Regions from separate parts of the Clostridium chromiireducens genome, predicted to be linked through region 2. Evidence: a T-box and tRNA genes for the amino acid it is inferred to sense, from the RefSeq annotation. Region 2 holds a T-box; the other holds one or more tRNA genes.
The links. A T-box is a leader RNA that pairs with one kind of tRNA and senses whether it is charged. The one in region 2 lies ahead of lysS (lysine--tRNA ligase), so its partner is inferred to be a tRNA-Lys.
Positions count from the first base shown of each region.

Region 1: it has a tRNA-Lys gene. The T-box ahead of lysS (lysine--tRNA ligase) is inferred to sense a tRNA for this amino acid. The anticodon was not compared.

Region 1 covers NZ_QXDJ01000014.1:49-6,534, reverse strand. The annotation lists partial or broken rRNA gene D2A34_RS26400 (23S ribosomal RNA) at 1-1,908, shown strand, start outside; rRNA gene rrf (5S ribosomal RNA) at 2,044-2,160, shown strand; tRNA gene D2A34_RS26390 (tRNA-Lys) at 2,168-2,243, shown strand; gene D2A34_RS26385 (L-lactate dehydrogenase) at 2,548-3,495, shown strand; rRNA gene rrf (5S ribosomal RNA) at 3,705-3,821, shown strand; tRNA gene D2A34_RS26375 (tRNA-Lys) at 3,827-3,902, shown strand; gene D2A34_RS26370 (signal peptidase II) at 4,103-4,852, opposite strand; gene D2A34_RS26365 (pyruvate, water dikinase regulatory protein) at 5,070-5,879, shown strand.
Region 2 covers NZ_QXDJ01000003.1:544,016-555,521, reverse strand. The annotation lists gene D2A34_RS14010 (GNAT family N-acetyltransferase) at 1-461, shown strand, start outside; gene D2A34_RS14005 (DUF4085 family protein) at 592-1,215, shown strand; gene D2A34_RS14000 (class I SAM-dependent methyltransferase) at 1,495-2,277, opposite strand; gene D2A34_RS27455 (hypothetical protein) at 2,433-2,567, shown strand; gene D2A34_RS13995 (glycoside hydrolase family 43 protein) at 2,686-4,140, shown strand; T-box leader at 4,681-4,935, shown strand; gene lysS (lysine--tRNA ligase) at 5,081-6,607, shown strand; gene D2A34_RS13980 (hypothetical protein) at 7,720-7,947, shown strand; gene D2A34_RS13975 (immunoglobulin-like domain-containing protein) at 8,146-9,027, shown strand; gene D2A34_RS27575 (DUF6485 family protein) at 9,575-9,694, shown strand; gene D2A34_RS13960 (hypothetical protein) at 9,871-10,191, opposite strand; gene D2A34_RS13955 (hypothetical protein) at 10,353-10,679, opposite strand; gene D2A34_RS26770 (hypothetical protein) at 10,888-11,064, opposite strand.

The sequences.
Region 1 (6,486 bases), on a different contig from region 2:
ATGGTCAAAAGGGAAACAGCCCAGATCGTCAGCTAAGGTCCCAAAGTGTAAGTTAAGTGGAAAAGGATGTGGGATTTCTAAGACAACTAGGATGTTGGCTTAGAAGCAGCCACTCATTAAAAGAGTGCGTAATAGCTCACTAGTCAAGAGATCCTGCGCCGAAAATGTCCGGGGCTCAAACTTACCACCGAAGCTACGGGTTCACACTTATGTGTGAGCGGTAGAGGAGCGTCGTAATCGGGCTGAAGTCGTACCGTAAGGAGCGGTGGACTGATTACGAGTGAGAATGTTGGCATTAGTAGCGAGATGTAGGCGAGAATCCTACAGGCCGAATATCTAAGGTTTCCTGAGTAAAGTTTGTCTTCTCAGGGTTAGTCGGGACCTAAGGCGAGGCCGAAAGGCGTAGTCGATGGACAATTGGTTGATATTCCAATACCACTATAATCGTTATTATCGATGGTGTGACGGAGAAGGATAGGATGTGCCAGCTATTGGATGCTGGTCTAAGCGTTAAGGGAGTCAGAGTAGGCAAATCCGCTCTGGCAATTCTGAGGCGTGATGGGGAAGGTTCTACGGAACCGAAGTATCTGATTTCATGCTTCCAAGAAAAGCATCTAGAGAGAGAAGTAGTGCCCGTACCGCAAACCGACACAGGTAGATGAGGAGAGAATCCTAAGGCCGACGGAAGAATTGCAGTTAAGGAACTAGGCAAATTGACCCCGTAACTTCGGGAGAAGGGGTGCCTGAGAAATCAGGCCGCAGAGAATAGGCACAAGCAACTGTTTAACAAAAACACAGGTCTCTGCTAAAGCGAAAGCTGATGTATAGGGGCTGACGCCTGCCCGGTGCTGGAAGGTTAAGGGGAACACTTAGTGGTAACGCGAAGGTGTGAACTTAAGCCCCAGTAAACGGCGGCCGTAACTATAACGGTCCTAAGGTAGCGAAATTCCTTGTCAGGTAAGTTCTGACCCGCACGAATGGCGTAATGACTTGTGCACTGTCTCAACTGCAAATCCGGCGAAGTTGTAGTGCGAGTGAAGATGCTCGCTACCCGCGATTGGACGGAAAGACCCCGTAGAGCTTTACTGTAGCTTAGCATTGAATTTCGGTATTGTCTGTACAGGATAGGTGGGAGACTGGGAAACTAGGGCGTCAGCCTTAGTGGAGTCGTTGTTGGGATACCACCCTGATAGTATTGAAGTTCTAACTGGATGCCATGAAACTGGTGACAGGACATTGTTAGGTGGGCAGTTTGACTGGGGCGGTCGCCTCCTAAAATGTAACGGAGGCGCCCAAAGGTTCCCTCAGAACGGTCGGAAATCGTTCGAAGAGTGCAAAGGCAGAAGGGAGCCTGACTGCGACACCTACAAGTGGAGCAGGGACGAAAGTCGGGCTTAGTGATCCGGTGGTACCTCGTGGGAGGGCCATCGCTCAACGGATAAAAGCTACCTCGGGGATAACAGGCTGATCTCCCCCAAGAGTTCACATCGACGGGGAGGTTTGGCACCTCGATGTCGGCTCGTCGCATCCTGGGGCTGAAGTAGGTCCCAAGGGTTGGGCTGTTCGCCCATTAAAGCGGCACGCGAGCTGGGTTCAGAACGTCGTGAGACAGTTCGGTCCCTATCCGTCGCGGGCGTAGGAAATTTGAGAGGAGCTGTCCTTAGTACGAGAGGACCGGGATGGACTGACCTATGGTGTACCAGTTGTTTCGCCAGAAGCATAGCTGGGTAGCTAAGTCGGGAAGGGATAAACGCTGAAAGCATCTAAGTGTGAAGCCCACCTCAAGATTAGATTTCCCATAGCGTAAGCTAGTAAGACCCCTTGAAGACTACAAGGTTGATAGGTCAGAGGTGTAAGTATGGTAACATATTTAGCTGACTGATACTAATAGGTCGAGGGCTTGACCAATAAATAATCAAGTTGTAATACATTAAAAAAACTATGTGCAATTTTGAAAGAACAAAGCTTTCAAAGGAAACTCACTCAACGTAGTTGAGGAGTACAGTTCATTAGACCAAATCATAGATTTGGAATGAACAAGCATCTCGTGATGATGGCATAGAGGTAACACTCCTTCCCATTCCGAACAGGAAAGTTAAGGTCTATAGCGCCGATGGTACTGCACGGGCGACTGTGTGGCAGAGTAGGACGTTGCGAGGTAAGATTTGCGTGATTAGCTCAGTCGGTAGAGCACCTGACTCTTAATCAGGGTGTCCAGGGTTCGAATCCCTGATGACGCACCAGAGTGAAGATTGTTAAAAATATTTAACAATCTTTTTTGTTTTACAAAAAAAGATTATCAGAATTTTAAATTTACCCACATATTTTAGATATATATACACAAAAACTACAATAGTTTTGTGAGTTAAATAAATTATTAGCGTTTTAATTGAAACTTATATTGATAAATGAAAGTTGCAATAATAATTTTTATAGCAGATAATACTTAGAGCAAATATATTAAAATAGATTAGCGTATGAATAAATGCTTATAATAGGAAGTATAATATAGATTTAAATGATAATTTATGAAGGAGAATTTTATATATGGGTTTAAAAAAGAACAAAGTTGCAATTGTAGGAACTGGATTAGTGGGATCTAGCACAGCTTTTAGCTTATTGACACAAGGTGTTTGTGATGAAATACTAATGATTGATATAAATGAAGAAAAGGCACTAGGAGAAGTGATGGATTTAAACCATTGTATCGAATATTTAAATAGAAATACAAAAGTTCTAAGAGGAAGCTACGAACGATGTAGCGATGTTGATATTGTTGTAATAACAGCTGGTGCACCTCCTAAATCTGGGCAAACAAGGATAGATACGCTAGAATTATCGGCAAGAATAGTAGAATCTATTGTCAATCCTATAATGAAGAGCGGATTTAAAGGGCATTTTATTGTTATTTCAAATCCTGTGGATATGATTGCATATCATGTTTATAAAATATCAGGCTTACCTAAGAGTCATATTATTGGTACCGGGACTTCCGTTGATTCTGCTAGATTAAAGAATTTTATTGGGGATCTATTAAATGTAGATCCACGTAGTGTGCAAGGATACTCTATGGGAGAGCATGGAGATTCTCAAATGGTACCTTGGTCTCATGTGACAGTTGGTGGAAAATCATTTTATGAAATATTAAGAGATAATAAGGATAGAGTTGGGGAAGTAGACTTAGATAGATTAGTCTTAGAAACAGCTAGAGCTGGTTGGGAAGTATATAATAGAAAAGGAACAACATACTATGGAATTGCAACTGCAACTGTTGGAATAATAAAGGCAATTATAAATGATGAAAATAGAATAATGCCAGTATCTACACTACTGGAAGGTGAATATGGAGCACATGATGTTTTCTGTGGGGTACCAGCAGTTCTAAATGCTGACGGAGTTAAAGAAGTTGTTGAAATACACATGACAAATGAAGAGTTAGATAAATTTAAAAAATCAATAGAGTTAATTAAAGAATATATAAAAAAAATAAATTAAAATTTAATTTCACAATAAGTGTTGACACAATAGATAATACTATGTATAATAATATCTTGTTGAGGCAAGTATTCGACACAATAGTGTAAGATGTAAAAAATTCTTACATTGAAGGTGAATTCAGAAAATACAAATTTTAAATTTATAGATTTAGTTATTAGATGATTTTGTTAAGTCCTTCAATATGTCTTAGACTTGAAACAATAAGATCTCGTGATGATGGCATAGAGGTAACACTCCTTCCCATTCCGAACAGGAAAGTTAAGGTCTATAGCGCCGATGGTACTGCACGGGCGACTGTGTGGCAGAGTAGGACGTTGCGAGGTAAGATGGTTCACTAGCTCAGTCGGTAGAGCACATGACTTTTAATCATGGTGTCCCGGGTTCGATTCCCGGGTGAGCCACCAATTACTTTAATAAAGTAATTTGTTTTAAAAACTTGCTTAGTATTTATATAAAAGAGCTTTTACTTTATGTAAAAGCTCTTTTTTACATTAGTATAAGAAATTAAGTTAATAACGCCTTAATTAGTAATATATTAAAATTTAGCTATTACTAATTAAGGCGTTATTTAATTTTTTCTAACATTGTTAAATAAGTATTTATTTTAGAAAGATTTAAATTTACTAGCAATATCGTATTTTACAAATAGTAGAAATCTTTTTAGTGATTGAATGTCCTCACTAAAAGATGTGTCATCATTTGATGATAGATATCCTTTGTTAAACATAGTAAGAGCAAAAAACAAGATACCCAGATTAATATATAGATCTTTTGTATCGGCAATAAATAAGTTACTTATTCCAATAAAATCTAAACTCCCACCATAAAATATTTTATCAACTAGTGAGCAGATTGCACCACAACTAACGAAAATGAAGCACATATCTGCCCAAAAGTCTTTATTTCCTTTATGTAAATAATACCTATATACTTCAATAAATAGAAAGATGGCTATTGTATTTAAGGCTATTAAAATTGGAAAGTTTACTGACGTGCCAAATCTAGCATTTAGCCATGAGCCATCAGTATTAATTATAGGTCTGAAATATAATATATTTTGGACTATAGAAAAATAATTGTTGAACCAGAATAATTTAATTAAAAATTTTACGCCTTGATCCAGTACGAAAAATAATAAAAATAATGTCCACAATATATTAGACTTAAAGCCAGATTCATACTTAATTCCTATTTTATAAGTAAATAAACCTACTAGTGCAAATAATAAAATTAATAATATATTAAAGAAAATTGTTTGAGAATCAGTAATTCTTCCTGTAATAAGCTCAAATAAGACATATATAGCCCACATAATGGGAAGAACACTCATAGTCAATACTTTTTTATTCTTCATATAAGTACCTCCAATTGTAATTATATTAATGATATATTAAAGTTTAACATATGCTATGAAAAAATTCACTACTATTAAAAGAGATAGGTTTGGGTTAATATAGAAATATAGAGAATGTAGATATGGAATTTATGAATATTGATAAAATATGTAGAAATAATATCAGACTAAGGTGTAGAAGATTATTAGAAAAACGTGAGAAAGAAGGTATAAGATTATGTTAACAATTTTAGCGGTATCAGATTCTATAGGAGAAACTGCGCATCAGGTCGCAGTTGCAGCAGCGAGCCAATTTACAGAAAAGGTTGATGTTAAACGAATTCCTTATGTAAAAGGGCTAGAGGATGTTGAAGACGTATTGAAAGTTGCAGATGAGTGTGAAAATACAATAATAGTATCAACAATAATAACAGTTAATGTTAGAGAGTATTTAACGCAAAAGGCAATGGAAAAAAATATTTCAGTTATGAATGTGTTAGGTCCGATAATCAATGTAGCATCTACTATTTTGAAAACTCATCCTACATATAATCCTGGTGCCATGAGGCAGACAGATGAGGTATACTTTAAGAGAATAGAAGCTATGGAGTTTGCAATGCAATATGATGATAGTAAGGATTATAGAGGACTAAAAAATGCTGATGTAGTATTAATAGGACTTTCGCGTACATCAAAGACGCCATTGTGCATGTATTTAGCTAATAAAGGTATAAAAGCAATAAATATACCATTAATGCCAGAAGTCGGTGTTCCGGATGAAATATATGAAATTGATAAAAAGAAAGTATTTGGACTTACTATAAATCCGCTTAGATTAATTGAGATTAGGAAAAGGAGGCTAGATAAGTTCCATAGAATTACATCTGATATTGAATATGCAGGGGATGCAAGAATTCTAGAGGAACTTGATTTTGCTGATAAAATAATGAGAAAGATAGGATGTAAAACTATAGATGTAACAGAAAGAGCTATTGAAGACACAGCATTGATTATTTTAGAGAAGATAGGGTATAACAATAAAAAATAATAATCAAGATGTGGCTAATAAATTATTGGTAATATTATATAGACTCTTATTTATGTTCTAGAGATAAGTTTAACTAATAGCATACAATTAGCTAAACTTATCTTATTTTATAACGGTTAAGGGACGTAATAAGATATTAAACAGAATTAATACATTTTTTAACCTCTTAGGATCTTGGGGAATCTAGAAGAAAAATAGATGACTATATATGAATTTTATAGATAAGATCAATATAACTAATCCTGGCGTATCCATATGAGGATAATGGAGAAATGTATGTATATATAGTATTATATTTAATATAAACTGGTTAAAATACATTTATTACGGTTTTAATATAAAAAGTATATGTGGTAAGATAAAAAACGTCGCTAAGAGACATAAAACATTTTGAAGGAGTCAACAAATAAGTTTAAAAAACTTTGAAAGATTTTGAAAAAAGATGTTGACAGGGTCGAAAGCAAGTGATATACTTAGAAAGTCGCTTGAGGGTGACAAGAAATAAAGTAAGTTACAACAATATGTTATAAGAAAAATTGGTCTTTGAAAATTGAACAGAATATATAAATACATTTAAGTAAACCAGCAATTCTTTATTTGAGTAAGC
Region 2 (11,506 bases):
GTATCCCATCTCGTGAAGAAAGAAAAGCAATGGCTATTGAATATGTTAGGAGTGGAAAAATACAAGGATATTTAGCATATTTTGACGGTTGTATCGTTGGTTGGTGTAACGCAAATACAAAGACAGAATGTTTGAACTGTATCGGTTGGTATCGTTTTATGCCCCAAGTAAATGAATTGGAGATTGACGCAAATGATAAAGTAAAATCTATATATTGTTTTCTTGTTGCACCTGATATGAAAAGAAAAGGAATAGCAAAACAATTATTGCAATATGCTTGCCAAGACGCGATGAATGATGATTATGATTATGTTGAAGTATATCCCGAAAAAGAAACTACAGATGAACGTAAACATTTTATGGGTTTTGTTGATATGTATAAAAACTTGGGCTTTACTATTCATGCAGAAACAAATCAAAAATTTGTAATGAGGAAACAGCTAAAGTGCACCATAGTATAAGCATTTTATTCCATGTTGGATAAACTAAATAAATATGAAGTGTATTATGGTTGAAAGTATTGATGAATTATAATACAAATTTAATGTTACATTAAAGTCTGATAAATATGGGGAGGCTGATGCATTAGTAATGATGTACTTTACACGTAATATATATAAAAAAATGCAGATAAGGGGAGAGTTCCCGCTAAGGGTTGATGATAAAGATAAATGGATGAAGCAGTGGGAAGAGTTTTATAATCTATGCCATGCCAAGAAGGACAAAGAGTTTAAGGCATGGGTATTTCAGCATATTCCAGAGGTAAAAGATGATATTCTCCAAGGTAAAAAATTTACTGATAAAGAAGTAGTAGAAAAACTTTATAAAAGAATGAAAGAAATGGCCTATGAATGGAAAACTGTATGCAAGATGTGCCAAGCAGAACATGAGGAAATAAAGCACAAGCTACCATTAAATATGCAAACATTAATAAATTTAAATCTTCATGATAGTATAGTATTATCAATAAAAAAAGATAGTAATAATATGCTTAATATAGAATTAGATCGATATTCATTAACATTTAAAGATGTCAGCCGACTTGAAATAACAGATGATATCGTTGGAGATAGTTTGCTTTATAAGGAAGTGCATTTGTCAGATATGGGCAAATTTGATTTTCAAGTTCTATTTTGCTCTTCTCAAGTCGTATTAACTTTACATGAATTTAGAGTTATTGCAGATGATGTTGTTATTGAAAGTAAAACATGGTAATTAGTGTATAAAGTATGGGCAGTTCTATTCTTGTAAAAATCCCTCAATCGGACCAGAGCATCACTCATTTATAACAAAGAATGGCATTTTGTATTTTAACTGGCCTGGAACAGGTGCAGGCTGAAAACTACTAAAAATTAATATATATAAATAGCAACTTCAGCCCTTCGGTGTTCAGAAGCATCCAGGGGTCTTTGTGAAGGAAGAATGCATAAACTTGCTTATTGTTGTGTGGTAACTCAATTATAACAAGGGATTTATCATAATCTATAGCCTCCTTTAAGCTTTTTCTGCTAAGATATTTATTCTTCTAAAGGTTTCAAAGTAAGTTCCATCTTCTTGTTTTGTTCTTTCAAGCATTTTTTCTACCAATTTGTTTCTAAATTCTTGTTTTATATTTTCAGGTAATATACTAATAAATGGCACTATAGTAGGCTGATCAATCCATCCAATTAATTGTTCTTCATTTTGAAAGTACCTATCTACATTTTCTTCATAGATATTTATATTTTTAAAAACTTTGGCTTCATTTGCTAATTCTTTATATTCATGAGTTGAAGGCATGTACCAAGGCCACTCAAAATCTTTAAAATAAGTATTATATTCTTCATACTTTGTAATCTCTTTTACTACTTCAAAAAAGTTTTGACAATTACCATGACCTCCAAAATTAAACCTAATTCTTCCGCCATCTTTTAAAACATTATTGCATTTATAAAACAATTCTTTATGATTTTTGACCCAATGTAGTGCTGCATTAGAAAATATCAAATCAAATTTTTCTTCAAAATTGATATTATTTATATCCATAAATCTAAATTCCAAGTTTTCTTCTCTTATTTCAATTGCCGTATCAATCATACCTTTTGATGCATCTATACCAATAACTTTTCCCTTTGGAACTTTACTACTTAAAATTTGAGTTAATACACCATCTCCACATCCCAAGTCTAATATAAAAGAATCCTCCTTTATATTCATTTCTTGAATAATTTTATTACCCCATTCTTTTTGGTGTTTAGATGCCTCTTTATATCTTTTTCCATCAAAATCAAATGCCATATATTAATCACTCTCCTTAATATTTGTATTTTCATTATATTCCTTAAAATACTATAACTGAAATACATATTATTTATGTAAGATATAATTAATAGTTATATAATTTCATATTTTCCAACAGGATTTAAAATGATATTTCAGTGGAGGTGCACATTTTGAAAAAGTGCGAAGCACAACCAAGAATTTATATGACTTTATTAGAAAGAGATAGAGAAAAAATCGAAGAAGGAATTCTTATTTTTATATTAATCTATTATTTTTTGTATATTTACTATAATTTATATGGTTGAGAAAAAACATGGTAAAGGTTAATATAATTTTACTTATTCTTTTTATCTAATTAATACACTTTGGAGACATATAAAAGAATAAAAATTTATTGGCATACAAAGAAGGGAAAAAATAATCATGGAGAATTTATTTAAAAATATTAAGCTAACAGAAGGATACAAAAGTTTAGAAAATAACAATCCTATATTGCTTCAAAGATTTGGAGCTGATCCTTATGCTATGGAATACGATGGAAGAATTTACATTTATACAACAAATGATGTATATGAGTATGACAACGATGGAAAATTAATAGAAAATAGTTATAAAATCATTCAAAATTTAAATTGCATTTCTTCTGATGACTTAGTGAACTGGACAGATCATGGAATAATTCAAGTGGCAGGTCCAAATGGTGCTTCATCATGGGCTGAAAATTCATGGGCTCCTGCAGCTGCACATAAGACTATTAACGGGAAAGAAAAATTCTTCCTATATTACGCAAATAATGCAAGTACTATTGGTGTTTTATCAAGTGATAGTCCAATTGGTCCATGGGTTGATCCATTAGGAAAACCTATGATTACAAGGGAAATAGAAAATTGTTCTAATGTTGAATGGCTTTTTGATCCTGCTGTTCTTGTAGATGATGATGGAAAAGCATATTTATACTTCGGAGGCGGAGTACCAGAAGGCAAAGAAGCAATGCCAAACACTGCAAGGGCAGTTGAATTAGGTGAAGATATGATTAGCATTGTAGGAGTTCCAGTAACTATTGAAGCTCCATATCTTTTCGAGGATTCAGGTATCAATAAAATTGGTGACACATATTACTATAGTTATTGCTCAAATTGGTCAAGCCGTGATAATGCAGTAGGTAAATATGTACCTAAAATTGCGGAAATTATTATAATGACTAGTAAAAATCCTCTTGGTCCATGGACATATAATGGATCTATATTAGAGAATCCAGGAACTTTCTTTGAAGCTTGGAGTAATAACCACCACTCTATGATAAAATTCAAAGAAAAGTGGTACATGTTCTATCATTCCCTTTTATTATGTAATGATATGTCACTTCCAGCTACTGGGTACCGTACAACTAATGTTGAAGAAGTGGAAGTTTTGGATGACGGAACTATTAAGCCTATTATAGGAACACGTGCTGGCGTTAAACAAGTTAAAAATTTAGATCCATTTATTGTAAATGAAGCAGAAACTTTTGCTTGGATGGCTGGAATAACTACAACTTCTACCCAAGAAGAAAGTGCAGTATATGGTAAAACTAATCTTGTAGTTAATGTTCTTGAAACTGGTAATTGGATAGGTTTATCTAATGTTGATTTTGGAACAGAAGGTGCAAGTTCATTTACAGCTAAATTATCAAGCAAGATAAGTGGAAACGCTATAAAAATTTGTTTAGATAGTCCATCTGGAGAAGCAATCGGCTATTTGGAAGTGCCAAACACAGGTAGTGATAATGAATATAAAAATGTGACTGTAGAAATTAAGAATGCAAAAGGAATGCACAATTTATTCTTTGTTTTTTCTGGAGAAGGCTTCCAGTTTGACTGCTGGAAATTTGAAAAATAAGATTATTTTAAAATCAGCCTCTGTTAGACCAAAATTTTCATATAAACAAAAGTGGCTGTCCCACAAAAAACACAATATAGTGCCTTAAATTCTAGGCTATGCTTAAAAATAGTGTTGATATTTTAGTGTTTTTTAAGTGAAACCAATTTGGTTTCACTTAATTCATCTTTATCATCATCCACCATCATTTTTTATAATAAAAACTCCCGATGGCAAAGCTAGAAAATCACATATTTTAATAAGTTATATTTTTTACCAATAGCAAATTAATACCCATCAAGACTATATATCTCATTAGTCCACCACGCCTTCTCTCAACATAATGTAACAGACCTAATGCCAGCTCAAATATAAATATTTAGATAGATTTATCTATAAGAATAAAAACATATATCTATAAAGATATGTAAATATGCTTATAGATAAAAATGAATCTAGATAACTACTTAACTTTATTTATAGGTAAATAGATATCTAGATAAAGAGGAGAGTTTTTTTGTGTATTATATTTACAAAAACGGATTTATATTGTAAACTATATAAAAAGCAATGAAAAGAAGAGTAGATAAAATAGTTCATTTTCAGAGAGCTCTAGATGGTGGAATGGAGCAATGGATTTTTATTGAAGAAGATCTTGGAGCTGCACACTGAGTCTGTTTTGCAGAGGTAGGATGTGACGGTATACCCCGTTATAGGTATAGAGTATCTCATTTTTTGATGTACTTGAAGAGGTGTATACGGCAACGCATACATAAACTGAGGTGGTACCACGAATTTATAGCTTTCGTCCTCAAGATTAGAAATCTTGGAGGTGAAGGTTTTTTTATTTGTATTAAGGTAATGTCAAAAAAATAACAAGTCAATCCGATAGTAGGTCTAGCATGTTATTTTATTTCATGTGCCTAAATTAATCAATAAATAAGTAAAGGTGGTAACAAAAATGTATGAGCAATATGAAAAGTTAGATGAATTAGAAAATATAATGACAAATGCTAATGAATTTATAACAGAAAGAATAAAAAAGTTAAATAAACTAAATGAACTTGGAATAAATCCATATCCATATAATTACGATTTTAACAAAAAAACTTATACAAAAGAGATATGTGATAATTTTGATACTATTGATGAGAGTAAAGTATTTTCTTTAGCAGGAAGAATAATGTTTCTTAGGAGAATGGGAAATGCAACTTTTGCTAATATAGTAGATGAAAGAGGAAATATACAACTATTTTTTAGTAAAAAGTTAATCGGAAATGAAAATTACAATGTTTTAAAATTAATCGATGTTTCAGATATTATTGGAGTAGAGGGAACTGTATTTAAGACTCAGACAGGAGAAATAACTATTAGAGCAAACAAATTTGAATTGTTATCTAAATCAATAAGAACCCTTCCTGAAAAATATCATGGAATTCAGGATTCAGATTTAAGGCAAAGACATAGATCTTTAGATATGATAATGAATTCAGAAGTTAAAGAAAGATTTATTAAACGTTCTAAAGCAATTACTGCAATTAGAGAATTTTTAAATAATATGAGTTTTATTGAATGTGATACTCCTGTACTTGACACTAAATATGGTGGAGGAGAAGCAAAACCATTTAAAACTTTTGTTAATGATTTAGATTGTGAAGTATATATGAATGTTTCTCCAGAATTATATTTAAAAAGGCTTATTGTTGGAGGAATAGAAAGGGTTTATACATTTGCAAGATCTTTTAGAAATGAAGGAATTGATAGAACTCATTATCCAGAATTTACTCTAATGGAATGTTATATGTCTTATGCGGATTATGAAGATATGATGAGAATTATGGAAGGAATATATGAATATGTGTTTATGTATGTTAATGGCTCTACTAAAATAAAGTATGGTGAAGAAGAAATTGATTTTAAAGCTCCATGGAAAAGAGAAACTATGTGCAATCTTGTAAAACAAGATACAGGTATCGATGTAGAGAATTTAACTAAAGAAGAAATTATAAGTAAAATTAAAGAGAATTCTCTTTTGATTGAAGAACAAAATGAAGGCTTAAATATAAATGAAGCTTATAAAGGAGAATTAATAGTAAATCTTTTTGAAGCATATAGCGAGAAGAAATTAATACAACCTACTTTTGTTATAGACTTTCCTAAAGAATCATCACCACTTTGTAAAGTTCATAGGGAAAATCCAGATTTAATTGAAAGATTTGAACCATATGCTTATGGAGTAGAGCTTGGAAATGCTTATTCAGAATTAAATGATCCATTAAGACAGCGTATATTATTACATGAACAAGCTGAAAAATTAAGAGGAGGACTTGAAACAGCAAGTCCAATGGACGAAGAATTTGCTATAGCTATTGATACAGCAATGCCGCCAACTGGAGGTTTGGGCATTGGGATTGATAGAATGATAATGTTTCTAACTGAATCAAATACAATAAAGGATGTTATTGCATTTCCTTTAGTTAAAAGATAAAGACAAAAAATATAAATACTAGATAATTATAAATAAATATGGTTTCTGAATATTTAAATTAGAGAAACAAGAATAAAAATAAATATATATTATACTGATATGATCAAAAGGAATACTTAAAGCAAGCAAAACTTTGAGTATTCCTTTTTATATTTTGAGGAGGAATTAAATGTGAAAAATTGGAATCAAAGGAGAATATTGCAGAAATAGAAGTTAACAGTATAAAGAAACTACAAAAGAAGTAAATGACCTAAATATGAATGTACTAGACAATGGTGTACAAGAGGTTTCATACGACTTTGTATAAATTCCAATTATTCATATAATTGGACATGTTGTGATGATTCTAATTAGTGTAATAATGTGCATAACATGTAGATTTGACGTAGTAAATTATACAAATGTTCTTTGAAAATTGAATAATGTAGGTTTTACAAAATATGTTATAATGAATACTGAATAGTATGCAAATACGAAATTATAACTAGTTACATTATAAGAATTAAGGAGAGTATTATGGACAGTAATGAAAAGAAACAATGCAAACATAAGTACATCGTAGGTTACTCATTCAGATTCCCTCAACCGTTTTTTCGTAGCCTACCTTGTGATAACTGTGGTTGCAGTATAAGATTAAGCCTGCTTTGGCGAATTGTTTATTGGTGTGTAGATATTATTGGTTTTATACTGGCTTTTGGAGTATCGACATCCATTCACATAAAATTTCTTGGAAGTACATTTTTTATTTCACTCTTTATCTTTTTATTACTCATTTGGACTGTTCATCTTATCGGTAGACTTATTTTAAAGTATGGCAAGTGGATTGAAGTGTACAAAAAATAACATTTAATTATAAACATATTAGTTGGTCAGAATTTTCAATAATTATGAATCACTAAAAATAAATAGCAAATTGTAAAATCGTATTATTCAAGAGATTGAATTTACGATTTTTTTAATGCGTAATTCTAACAACGGATGAAGCTACATCAACTGTAAATATGACGTAGCAAATTATAAAAATGTTCTTTGAAAACTGAATAGTGTGATGTTTACAATTTATGTTATAATTAACCTGTAATATATGGAAATTATGGAGTGGGGGGATTGAAATGGACAAAAACATTAAGTTACTCTATTGTATTTTAGGAAGCATTGTACTTGCTTTACTAAATAATTCGATTTTTAATGGTGCTAAATTTGGATTGTTTGATGCAGGTACTTTAGTGGGTCGCTTGATAATTGTTTTGAGTAATATATTATCGCTTATAGGGATTATATTGTTAGTGCTATTCTCCATAACATTAATAATAAGAAATATTGATCTAAAACATAAATAATTAAGTTGTAATATCGCATATCAAATGGTTTGCGATATTTTTTTGATTAAAATACTACGCAATTCTAAAATGTTACCCAATATGTATTAATCTATAAAAACAGTGTTCTTTGAAAGTTGAATAGTACGGTACCGAAAGAATATGAAACAGTTGTATATTATAGAGATATAAGGATTAAATGGAAGTAGAGGGTTGAAAATGAAAAAAATTAAAATAATAAAAGTAATAGCTAGTTTATTAGCAGTAGCTTCAATGTTGACAGCATATCCTGTAAGAGCAAATGCAGAATGGAAACAGGATTCAAACGGTTGGTGGAATACAGAAGGAAGTTCATGGTCAGTAGGGTGGAAGGAGATTGATCGAAAATGGTATTATTTTAGACAAGATGGATATATGGCACACGATACAGCAATAGATGGATACGAATTGGGTTCTGATGGTGCATGGATTCAAGCTGCATCAAATAATTTATCAAATTCAAAAAACGTTACAACTAATGAGTATAAAAATTTTGATATTAATGAATTTAAAAATACGTTGAAAACAGGTGGCTATCCTGTAGAAGTGAGAGATACATTGTATAAGGAAAATAGTGTATCTAAAGGTTGGAAATTAGTTAATGGAAAGTATTATTACTTTAGCTTTGAAGGGGCTCTAGCAAAGGATGAAATTGTTGATGGTTATTATTTGGGGGTAGATGGAGCTTTAGATACAACTAAAGGTAAATCACAATTACAAGATATTACTATGAAGACTGAAGAAAGTGTATATCCTATCGGTACAGATAAGATTAGAGTTGATATAACAAATAATACGAATTTAGAATGTGAATATGGTGGAATATATTATCAAATAGATAAGTTTGAAAATAATGAGTGGCATAATTTAGATTTTGCGGAACATGCAACTTTTACTGATATGGCAGCACTTTTGCCAGCAAAAGGAACAAGTATGGATATTTGTAGATTAAGTATACTAAAAGATTTTAATAAGCTAGCAGCAGGAAAATGTAGGATGGTAGCAGAAGTTGGAAACTCAGAAGGTTATTCACATGTAGCAGCAGAATTTGAACTACAATAAAAAAATAAATAGCAGATTTTAAGTAACGTATTATTCACTTGAATGCAGTAATTTGTTTCATATTACTAAAATATATAAAGTATTAGAATGTGATCTTACAGACATATTAAAATATGAACCAAACAAAAAGGATGCTAATTAATATATACTGACTGTTTAAGCGTGAGTGTAAAGCTGCATAAAAAATTCTCTTGTATTTTATAATGCAGGAGATTTTTATTTTGAAAAATGATATAGGATCTTTATTACATTTATTGGTCAAAAGTAGTGTTTAAAATGTGAGTAATATTTAATAAAAATAGTCTTCCTTGAAAATTGCATAGTGAGGTAGTTTGAATATAATACAATAAGTAAAAGATAATATAAACTTTATTTAATAAAAAGGAGAAATTTTGTAATATGAATATAAGATTATAAAGAAAATGATATTAGAATTATAACAGAGGAAGCATAAATAACTGCAAAGCCTTTTTTTGAAAAACGTGGCTATTTTACAGTAAAACAACAAGAAGTTGAAAGAAAAGGACAATTATTAACTAACTTTATAATGAAAAAAAGTGAACTTCCATCATGCTTTTTCAGAGATGTTTCAGAAGAGTTGAGGGATGTTAGGAATGTTGAAGAAGCTTCTTATGAAGAATTTGCTAAACTTGTACTTAAAAAATAAAGAATAATAATACTATATTTGATATTTATATATTTAACTTAATTATTAATCAGTAAAAATACATACGAAATTGTAAAATCGCATTATTCAAGAAGTGAATTGGCGATTTTTTTACTTGACAACATGTAGAAAGCGTGCAGTAACATGAAGAAAAAAAGACACTATAAAAGTGTCTTTTAAGATAAAACTAACTTGATATTTTCACCATATATTATAAATTTATAGTTGCTCAAAAGAGATACTAAAGGATACTTGGGAGACTGAGGGCCTAACCGTATGACTTGCTGCATTACTGAGTTATTATCAATGATAATTAACATGCCAGTAGTATGCAATGATTTGTTTTCAACAAAATAATTATTATTTTCATATAAGTTTAAATCTTTCATAGTATAAAAACCTTGTGAAAATTCTTTTGGTTCAGCAAAAGCAGTCGTTGTACTTATATTAAATGATAGCAATAAAAAAATAGAAATAAGCATTATAAGTTTTTTCATATATTAACCGCCTTTCAATATTAAATAGTTCAAATTTTATTATGCGAAAGTCGAGAATTGATATTCAAAATATTAGTTTAACTAAATACGCAATACCCAAATAACAAGTTGTAGAAATTAAGTAGCAAAATAAATAAAAATAGACAATTTAAAAGTGTCTATTATGAAAGTACTACACTCCCATTAGAAAAAATAATAAGTGAGGAATCATAGTTAAGAGGAGGTAAAGTTTGTTCGGTAATTTTACTATTTAATCTCACTAGTGCCTCTATAGTATGATCAGAATCAATTACTAGAATAATAGCTTTAGCATTAGCGGGTGTAATATGCACATTAATTGGAGTACCTACTAGTAAGTTCGCATCCCTTACACTATAAATACCTTGACCTAATGATTTAGGACTAGTTACTTGAGCGGTAGTTATAGTAGTATTAATGCTAAACGATAGGAGTAAAATAATAGAGAATATTTTAATTAATCTTTTCATAATCTTACACGCCTTTCAGGATAATAAAATTGAGCCAATTAAATAAGCCTATTTTATTATGTGGAAGTGAAAAAAATATATACTCTTATGAATTAGAAACTATAATTTAAGTCAATGATATTGGGGGATATGAAAGTGTTAGAACAGAAAACTTTTGGAATTCTATAAAGTTAATGTTCAGCGCAATTCTAATAAAAAGATATATACTTTATTGTTCAATTCCTAACATCAGTACAGTATTTTGAAGAGCTTTTGCATCCTCTAAATTGGATATTGGTGATTGTACATTATTAACAATTACATCATCTTTTCTGATTTCTATTAGATTGTCCTCATTATTTTCATCATATATGTATTCGTATTCATTATGTTTATAGCTGAGCATGTATAAAACATCTCCTTTAATTTATTATTTATACTTCTATTATGACCGTTATTATTGATTAATATACATATATTAATGCACAATACCAGCAATATCATGTTATTCATTAAATAGAAGGAAAAATCAAAGTCATTGGAGTCGCTAATTTTGAAATTCAGCACCTTGAAGACTTAATGAAACATTCTAAAATTAAGTAAGTTCCAAATCTATATTTATAATTCATAAACAACACATTAAATGGATTGACAAATAAAATAAATTTGATGTATATTATATTTAATAGATTTCAGAAAAGAGAGGTATTTTTGTGAGTGTTTAGTATCTAAATAGTTAAGTTAATATTAATTCAAAAAATGGGAGGTTTTATACCTTTTATTTGCTATGGAATTAATTTGTACTATTGAAGATACAAGTCCACGAATTTACTTTATACAGAGGTAAT